Regions from separate parts of the Pseudomonas sp. 32A genome, predicted to be linked through region 2. Evidence: predicted binding sites of a transcription regulator. Region 2 holds the regulator's gene; the other holds the start of a gene.
What was found. The regulator sigma-54, encoded in region 2, starts transcription at its own class of promoters, with help from an activator protein. The targets are predictions, from matches to a motif close to ANTGGCATNNANNTTGCTNT.
Positions count from the first base shown of each region.

Region 1 (3,416 bases), 3.8 Mb from region 2:
CAGAACCCTCTTCTGTAGGCGCGAGCTTGCTCGCGAAGGTCGTTAACGATAACGCGTAAATATTGAAGAAATGCGGTGTCTTTGGATTTTTCGCGAGCAAGCCCGCTCCCACAGGGTTTTGCGGGCAAAAAAAAGACCTCCCGAAGGAGGCCCTTTTTCATCACGCTACGTTAAGCAGCGCTACCGGATCAGCAGCTGTAGTACAGCTCGTATTCCAGTGGGTGTACAAAGGTGCGGACCTTGATTTCTTCTTCGCTTTTCAGGGCGATGTAGGCATCGATAAAGTCGTCGCTGAACACGCCGCCTTTGGTCAGGAACGCACGGCCCTTGTCCAGCTCTTCCAGGGCTTCTTTCAGGCTGCCGCACACTTGTGGGATCTCTTTGGCCTCTTCAGGCGGCAGGTCGTACAAGTTTTTGTCGGCGGCGTCGCCTGGGTGGATCTTGTTCTGGATACCGTCCAGGCCGGCCATGACCAGCGCAGCGAAGGCCAGGTACGGGTTGGCTGCCGGATCCGGGAAACGGGCTTCGATACGGCGAGCGCGAGGGCTGGACACGTAAGGAATACGGATCGAAGCGGAACGGTTGCGAGCCGAGTAGGCCAGCATCACTGGCGCTTCGAAACCTGGGACCAGACGCTTGTAGGAGTTGGTCGACGGGTTGGTGAAGCCGTTCAGGGCCTTACCGTGCTTGATGATACCGCCGATGAAGTACAGGGCGGTGTCGGACAGGCCGGCATAACCTTCGCCAGCGAAGGTGTTCTTGCCTTCTTTGGCGATGGACAGGTGAACGTGCATACCCGAACCGTTATCGCCGTACAGAGGCTTAGGCATGAAGGTAGCGGTACGGCCGTAGGCATCAGCCACGTTGTGTACGCAGTACTTCAGGGTCTGTACTTCGTCAGCCTTGGCAACCAGGGTGTTGAACTTCACACCGATTTCGTTCTGGCCGGCAGTCGCCACTTCGTGGTGGTGAACTTCGATGACCAGGCCCATCTCTTCCATGGCGTTGCACATGGAGGTACGGATTTCGTGGTCGTGGTCGAACGGAGGAACCGGGAAGTAGCCGCCTTTGATACCTGGACGGTGGCCTTTGTTGCCGCCTTCCACGTCCTGGTCGGACATCCACGAACCTTGTTCGGAGAAGATTTTGAACATGGAGCCAGAGATGTCGGACTTGAACTTGACCGAATCAAAGATGAAGAATTCTGGTTCCGGACCTACGAATACGGTGTCACCGATACCGGTCGACTTCAGGTATTCCTCGGCGCGCTTGGCGATCGCACGTGGGTCACGGTCGTAGCCTTGCATGGTCGAAGGCTCGATCACGTCGCAGACGATGATCAGCGTTGGGTCTTCGGTGAACGGGTCGAGTACGGCAGTGCTGTCGTCCGGCATCAGGATCATGTCGGAAGCTTCGATGCCTTTCCAGCCAGCAATGGAGGAGCCGTCGAACATTTTGCCTTCTTCGAAGAAGGCGTCATCCAGCGCGTCGCGAGCCGGCATGGTCACGTGGTGCTGAGTGCCTTTGGTGTCCGTGAAGCGCAGATCAATCCATTTGACGTCATGATCTTTGATGAGTTGAACCGACTTCGACATAGTGTCCTCCGGGTGGCTTCGGGCTGGGGTAGTGGAGTAGCCCTTAGAATGTGGGTGATGCCGGCGCGAATACTCGACCAAGGCAACCTGCCTCACAAGAGAGCAAATTGCATGCCAGTGCCCCGACATGGGTTTTTTGCCACAAAAACGCCCCTATAAAGGTGCAATCCGCTGAAGCGGAAGAAAATGCGCACCGCAATGTAGCGCGAATTTTCGTTTATGACCCGTTTTGGTGCGCGAAAGGTTCGGTGCATATTAACTGGTTAAACCTTGAGCGATTTCCGCTATAATCCGCGCCCCCCTTTTTCGGCTGGGCCTGCGCGCGCTGTTTTCATGAAATTAATCGTTAAAGTCTTCCCCGAGATCACCATCAAGAGCCGACCGGTACGGATGCGTTTCATCCGTCAATTGGCCAAGAACATCCGTGCCGTGCTCCGCGATCTGGACCCGGCTGTGGTGGTGAACGGTGTGTGGGACAATCTCGAGCTGGAAACCCGCCTCACAGACCCCAAGGCCTTGAAGGACATGACCGAGCGCCTGAGCTGCGTGCCGGGCATCGCGCATTTCCTGCAGGTCGACGAGTACCCGCTGGGTGACTTCGACGACATCACCGAAAAGTGCAAACAGCACTACGGCGATGTGCTGGCGGGCAAGGTTTTTTCGGTGCGTTGCAAACGCGCCGGCAAGCACCCGTTCAGCTCCATGGATGTCGAGAAATACGTGGGCAGCAAGCTGCGTCGCGAGTGCGGCGCCGCCGGAATTTCCCTGAAAGCGCCGCAAATTGAAGTGCGGATGGAAATTCGCGACCAACGGTTGTTCGTGATCCACAGCCAGCACGACAGCATCGGCGGCTACCCGCTGGGCGCCCTGGAACAGACCCTGGTCTTGATGTCCGGCGGTTTCGATTCCACCGTGGCGGCCTACCAGATCATGCGCCGCGGGCTGATGAGCCACTTCTGCTTCTTTAACCTGGGCGGGCGTGCACACGAATTGGGCGTGATGGAAGTCGCGCATTACATCTGGAAGAAGTACGGCAGCTCGCAACGGGTGCTGTTTGTCAGCGTTCCGTTCGAGGAAGTCCTGGGAGAAATTCTCGGGAAAGTCGATAACAGTCATATGGGCGTAGTATTGAAGCGTATGATGTTGCGCGCTGCGTCCCGAATCGCGGATCGGCTGGAAATCGACGCACTGGTCACCGGTGAAGCGATTTCCCAGGTGTCCAGCCAGACCCTGCCGAACCTGTCGTTGATCGACTCTGTGACCGAGAAGCTGGTATTGCGCCCGCTGATCGCCAGTCACAAGCAAGACATCATCGACCTGGCGACCCAGATCGGCACGGCGGATTTCGCCAAGCACATGCCGGAATATTGCGGGGTCATCTCGGTGAACCCCAAGACCCACGCCAAACGCAACCGCGTGGAGTACGAAGAACAACAGTTCGACATGGCCGTTCTTGAGCGTGCGCTTGAGAACGCCAAACTGGTGCCGATCGATCGGGTTATCGACGAATTGGGCCAGGATTTGCAGATCGAAGAAGTCAGCGAGGCTCTGGCCGGTCAGATCATCATCGACATCCGTCACCCGGATGCCGCTGAAGACGAGCCGCTGGAAATTGCTGGCATCGACGTACAAACGCTGCCGTTCTATGCACTGAATGCGCGTTTCAAGGAACTGGATGACAGCCGTCAGTACCTGTTGTATTGCGACAAAGGCGTGATGAGTCGCCTGCATGCCCACCATTTGCTCAGTGAGGGGCATGCCAATGTGCGCGTTTATCGACCGAGCTAAGAGCCCGGGGCTGTTTGCCTGTGGCCTGCGTCA
Region 1 covers NZ_JBQYLY010000001.1:161,134-164,549, forward strand. Annotated here, with positions in the region: gene glnA (glutamate--ammonia ligase) at 189-1,595, opposite strand; gene thiI (tRNA uracil 4-sulfurtransferase ThiI) at 1,929-3,383, shown strand.
Region 1: a site for sigma-54 is predicted at 1,695-1,714, ahead of glnA (glutamate--ammonia ligase). Genes of this name have one in related genera too.

Region 2 (3,416 bases):
GATCGACCAGGCCCGCGTCATCAATGACGGCAACACCACCGACGGCGAAAAAATCGTCTATGACACGGTGAAGCAGATTGCCCAGGCCGGTCGTGCCACCGGTTCGAAAATCAGCACGCCGAAGCCGCGTATCGACATGGTTATCCAGCCGAAGCAGAAACCGGGCGCAGCCCAGCCGGCGCCGAAACCCGACGCGAAGAAGGCGAATTAATGGCAACCCTGAAAGCCCAGCATCTGGCCAAGGCCTATAAAAGCCGTCAGGTCGTGCGCGACGTCAGCCTGTCGATCGACAGCGGGCAGATCGTCGGCTTGCTCGGCCCCAACGGTGCCGGCAAGACCACCTGCTTCTACATGATCGTCGGCCTGGTACAGGCCGATCAAGGCCGCGTCCTGATCGACGACCTGGACGTGAGCCACCAGCCTATGCACGGTCGTGCGCAGGCAGGTATCGGCTATCTTCCCCAGGAAGCATCGATCTTCCGCAAGCTGTCGGTGTCCGACAACATCATGGCCATCCTCGAGACCCGCAAGGAACTCGACCGCGCCGGGCGCAAGAAAGAGCTGGAAAGCCTGCTGCAGGAATTCCACATCAACCACATTCGCGACAACCTCGGCATGAGCCTTTCCGGCGGCGAGCGTCGTCGTGTGGAAATCGCCCGCGCCCTGGCCACTGCGCCGAAGTTCATCCTGCTGGACGAACCCTTCGCCGGTGTCGACCCGATCTCGGTCGGTGACATCAAGCAGATCATCCATCACCTCAAGGCCAAGGGCATCGGTGTATTGATCACCGACCACAACGTCCGCGAGACCCTCGATATCTGCGAAACCGCCTATATCGTGAACGATGGACAGCTGATTGCCGAAGGTGACTCCGCCACTATCCTGGCCAACGAACTGGTTAAGGAAGTGTATCTGGGTCACGAGTTCCGCCTGTAAACACGGTGGTATCAGGCCATTCGCCATGGAGCGCGGTAGTCAATAAAAACCTCAGTATTTTTATTGTTACCGCGCTCTAGGCAAAGCCCCCGATATCAGGCATATAATTTGCTTATGTTTGGCGCTCACGCGCCCTGTCGTGGATGGCGCATTGCGCCGGCGAATAAGGTGTTAAGCCCCTGCCATGAAACCATCGCTAGTCCTGAGAATGGGCCAGCAGCTGACGATGACACCGCAGCTGCAACAGGCCATCCGCCTGCTCCAATTGTCGACCCTGGACCTGCAACAGGAAATCCAGGAGGCCCTGGAGTCCAATCCGATGCTCGAACGCCAGGAAGAAGGCGACGACTTCGATAATGCAGACCCGCTGGCCGACAACATCGAGCAAAAGCCCAACCCCGACGTACAGGAACCCTCCTACCAGGAAACCGCCCCTACGGTGGATAACCTTGAGGAAGGCGAATGGAACGAACGCATTCCCAACGAGCTTCCCGTGGACACCGCCTGGGAAGACGTCTACCAGACCAGCGCCAGCAGCCTGCCGAGCAATGATGATGACGAGTGGGATTTCACCACCCGCACGTCCGCCGGCGAGAGCCTGCAGAGCCATTTGCTCTGGCAACTGAACCTGGCCCCGATGTCCGACACCGATCGCCTGATCGCCGTGACCCTGATCGATTGCATCAACAACCAGGGCTACCTGGACGAGACCCTTGAGGAGATCCTTGAGGCCTTCGATCCGGAACTGGACATCGAACTGGACGAAATCGAAGCCGTCCTGCACCGCATCCAGCAATTCGAGCCCGCCGGCATCGGCGCACGCACCCTCAGCGAGTGCCTGTTGCTGCAACTGCGCCAATTGCCGGCCAAGACTCCTTGGCTCGCCGAAGCTCAGCGCCTGGTTACCGACTACATCGACCTGCTGGGCAGCCGCGACTACAGCCAGCTGATGCGCCGCATGAAGCTCAAGGAAGATGACCTGCGCCAGATCATCGAGCTGGTGCAGAGCCTCAACCCACGCCCGGGCTCGCAGATCGAGTCCAGCGAAGCCGAATACGTCGTGCCCGACGTCATCGTGCGCAAGGACAATGAGCGGTGGCTGGTGGAGCTGAACCAGGAATCGGTGCCACGCCTGCGGGTCAATCCGCAATACGCAGGTTTTGTGCGCCGCGCCGACACCAGCGCCGATAACACCTTCATGCGTAACCAACTGCAGGAAGCCCGCTGGTTCATCAAGAGCCTGCAAAGCCGCAACGAAACCCTGATGAAAGTCGCCACCCAGATCGTCGAGCACCAGCGCGGCTTCCTGGAATACGGCGACGAAGCGATGAAGCCGCTGGTACTGCACGACATCGCCGAAGCGGTGGGCATGCACGAATCAACGATTTCCCGGGTGACCACGCAAAAATTCATGCATACCCCACGGGGTATATATGAGCTGAAATACTTTTTCTCCAGCCACGTCAGCACCTCCGAAGGCGGCGAATGCTCGTCCACGGCGATCCGCGCGATCATCAAAAAACTGGTTGCCGCGGAAAATCAGAAAAAGCCGTTGAGTGACAGCAAGATCGCTGGTTTACTGGAGGCACAAGGCATTCAGGTCGCCCGTCGAACCGTCGCCAAGTACCGCGAGTCCCTTGGGATCGCGCCTTCCAGCGAGCGTAAGCGTTTGATGTGACGGGCGGGCCATAGCGTTCCAGTGGCGGGTATTCCTACCCGCCGCTTTATGCACTGGCAACGAAGGAGAAGCTGTATGCAAGTCAACATCAGTGGACACCATGTAGAAGTCACCCCTCCATTGCGCGAATACGTCGAGCTGAAGCTGAAGAAGCTTGAGGGCCATTTCGACAAGATCACCAACGTGCAGGTCATCATGAAGGTCGACAAGCTTCAGCAGAAAATCGAAGCGACACTTCAGATACCTGGTGGCGAAGTGGTCGCCAATGCCGAACATGAAGACATGTATGCATCAATCGACTTGCTCACAGACAAGCTTGACCGCCAACTTAAAAAGCATAAGGAAAAGCAGCAGAGCCTTCTTCAAGGCACTGGCCGCTAACACTCCCCACCCATGATCCGACTTGAAACCATCCTGACCCCCGGCCGTTCCCTCGTGAACGTGCCGGGCGGCAGTAAAAAGCGCGCCCTCGAACAAATTGCCAACCTGATCGGCCGCGAAGTGCCCGAAATGGATACGCAAGCTGTGTACGAGGCCCTGATTGCCCGTGAAAAGCTCGGCTCGACCGGCTTTGGCAACGGCATCGCCATTCCTCACTGCCGCCTGCAAGGCTGTGAGTCTCCAGTCAGCGCCCTGCTGCACCTGGACGCCCCTATCGATTTCGACGCCATCGACGGCGCCCCGGTTGACCTGCTGTTTGTACTGCTGGTCCCCCAAGCCGCCACCGATGCGCACCTGGAACTGCTTCGGCAGATCGCCAGCATGCTCGACCGCAAAGAAGTTCGCGACAAACTGCGCAGCG
Region 2 covers NZ_JBQYLY010000001.1:3,949,451-3,952,866, reverse strand. Annotated here, with positions in the region: gene lptA (lipopolysaccharide transport periplasmic protein LptA) at 1-211, shown strand, start outside; gene lptB (LPS export ABC transporter ATP-binding protein) at 211-936, shown strand; gene ACUN0G_RS18115 (RNA polymerase factor sigma-54) at 1,121-2,614, shown strand; gene hpf (ribosome hibernation-promoting factor, HPF/YfiA family) at 2,690-2,995, shown strand; gene ptsN (PTS IIA-like nitrogen regulatory protein PtsN) at 3,008-3,416, shown strand, end outside.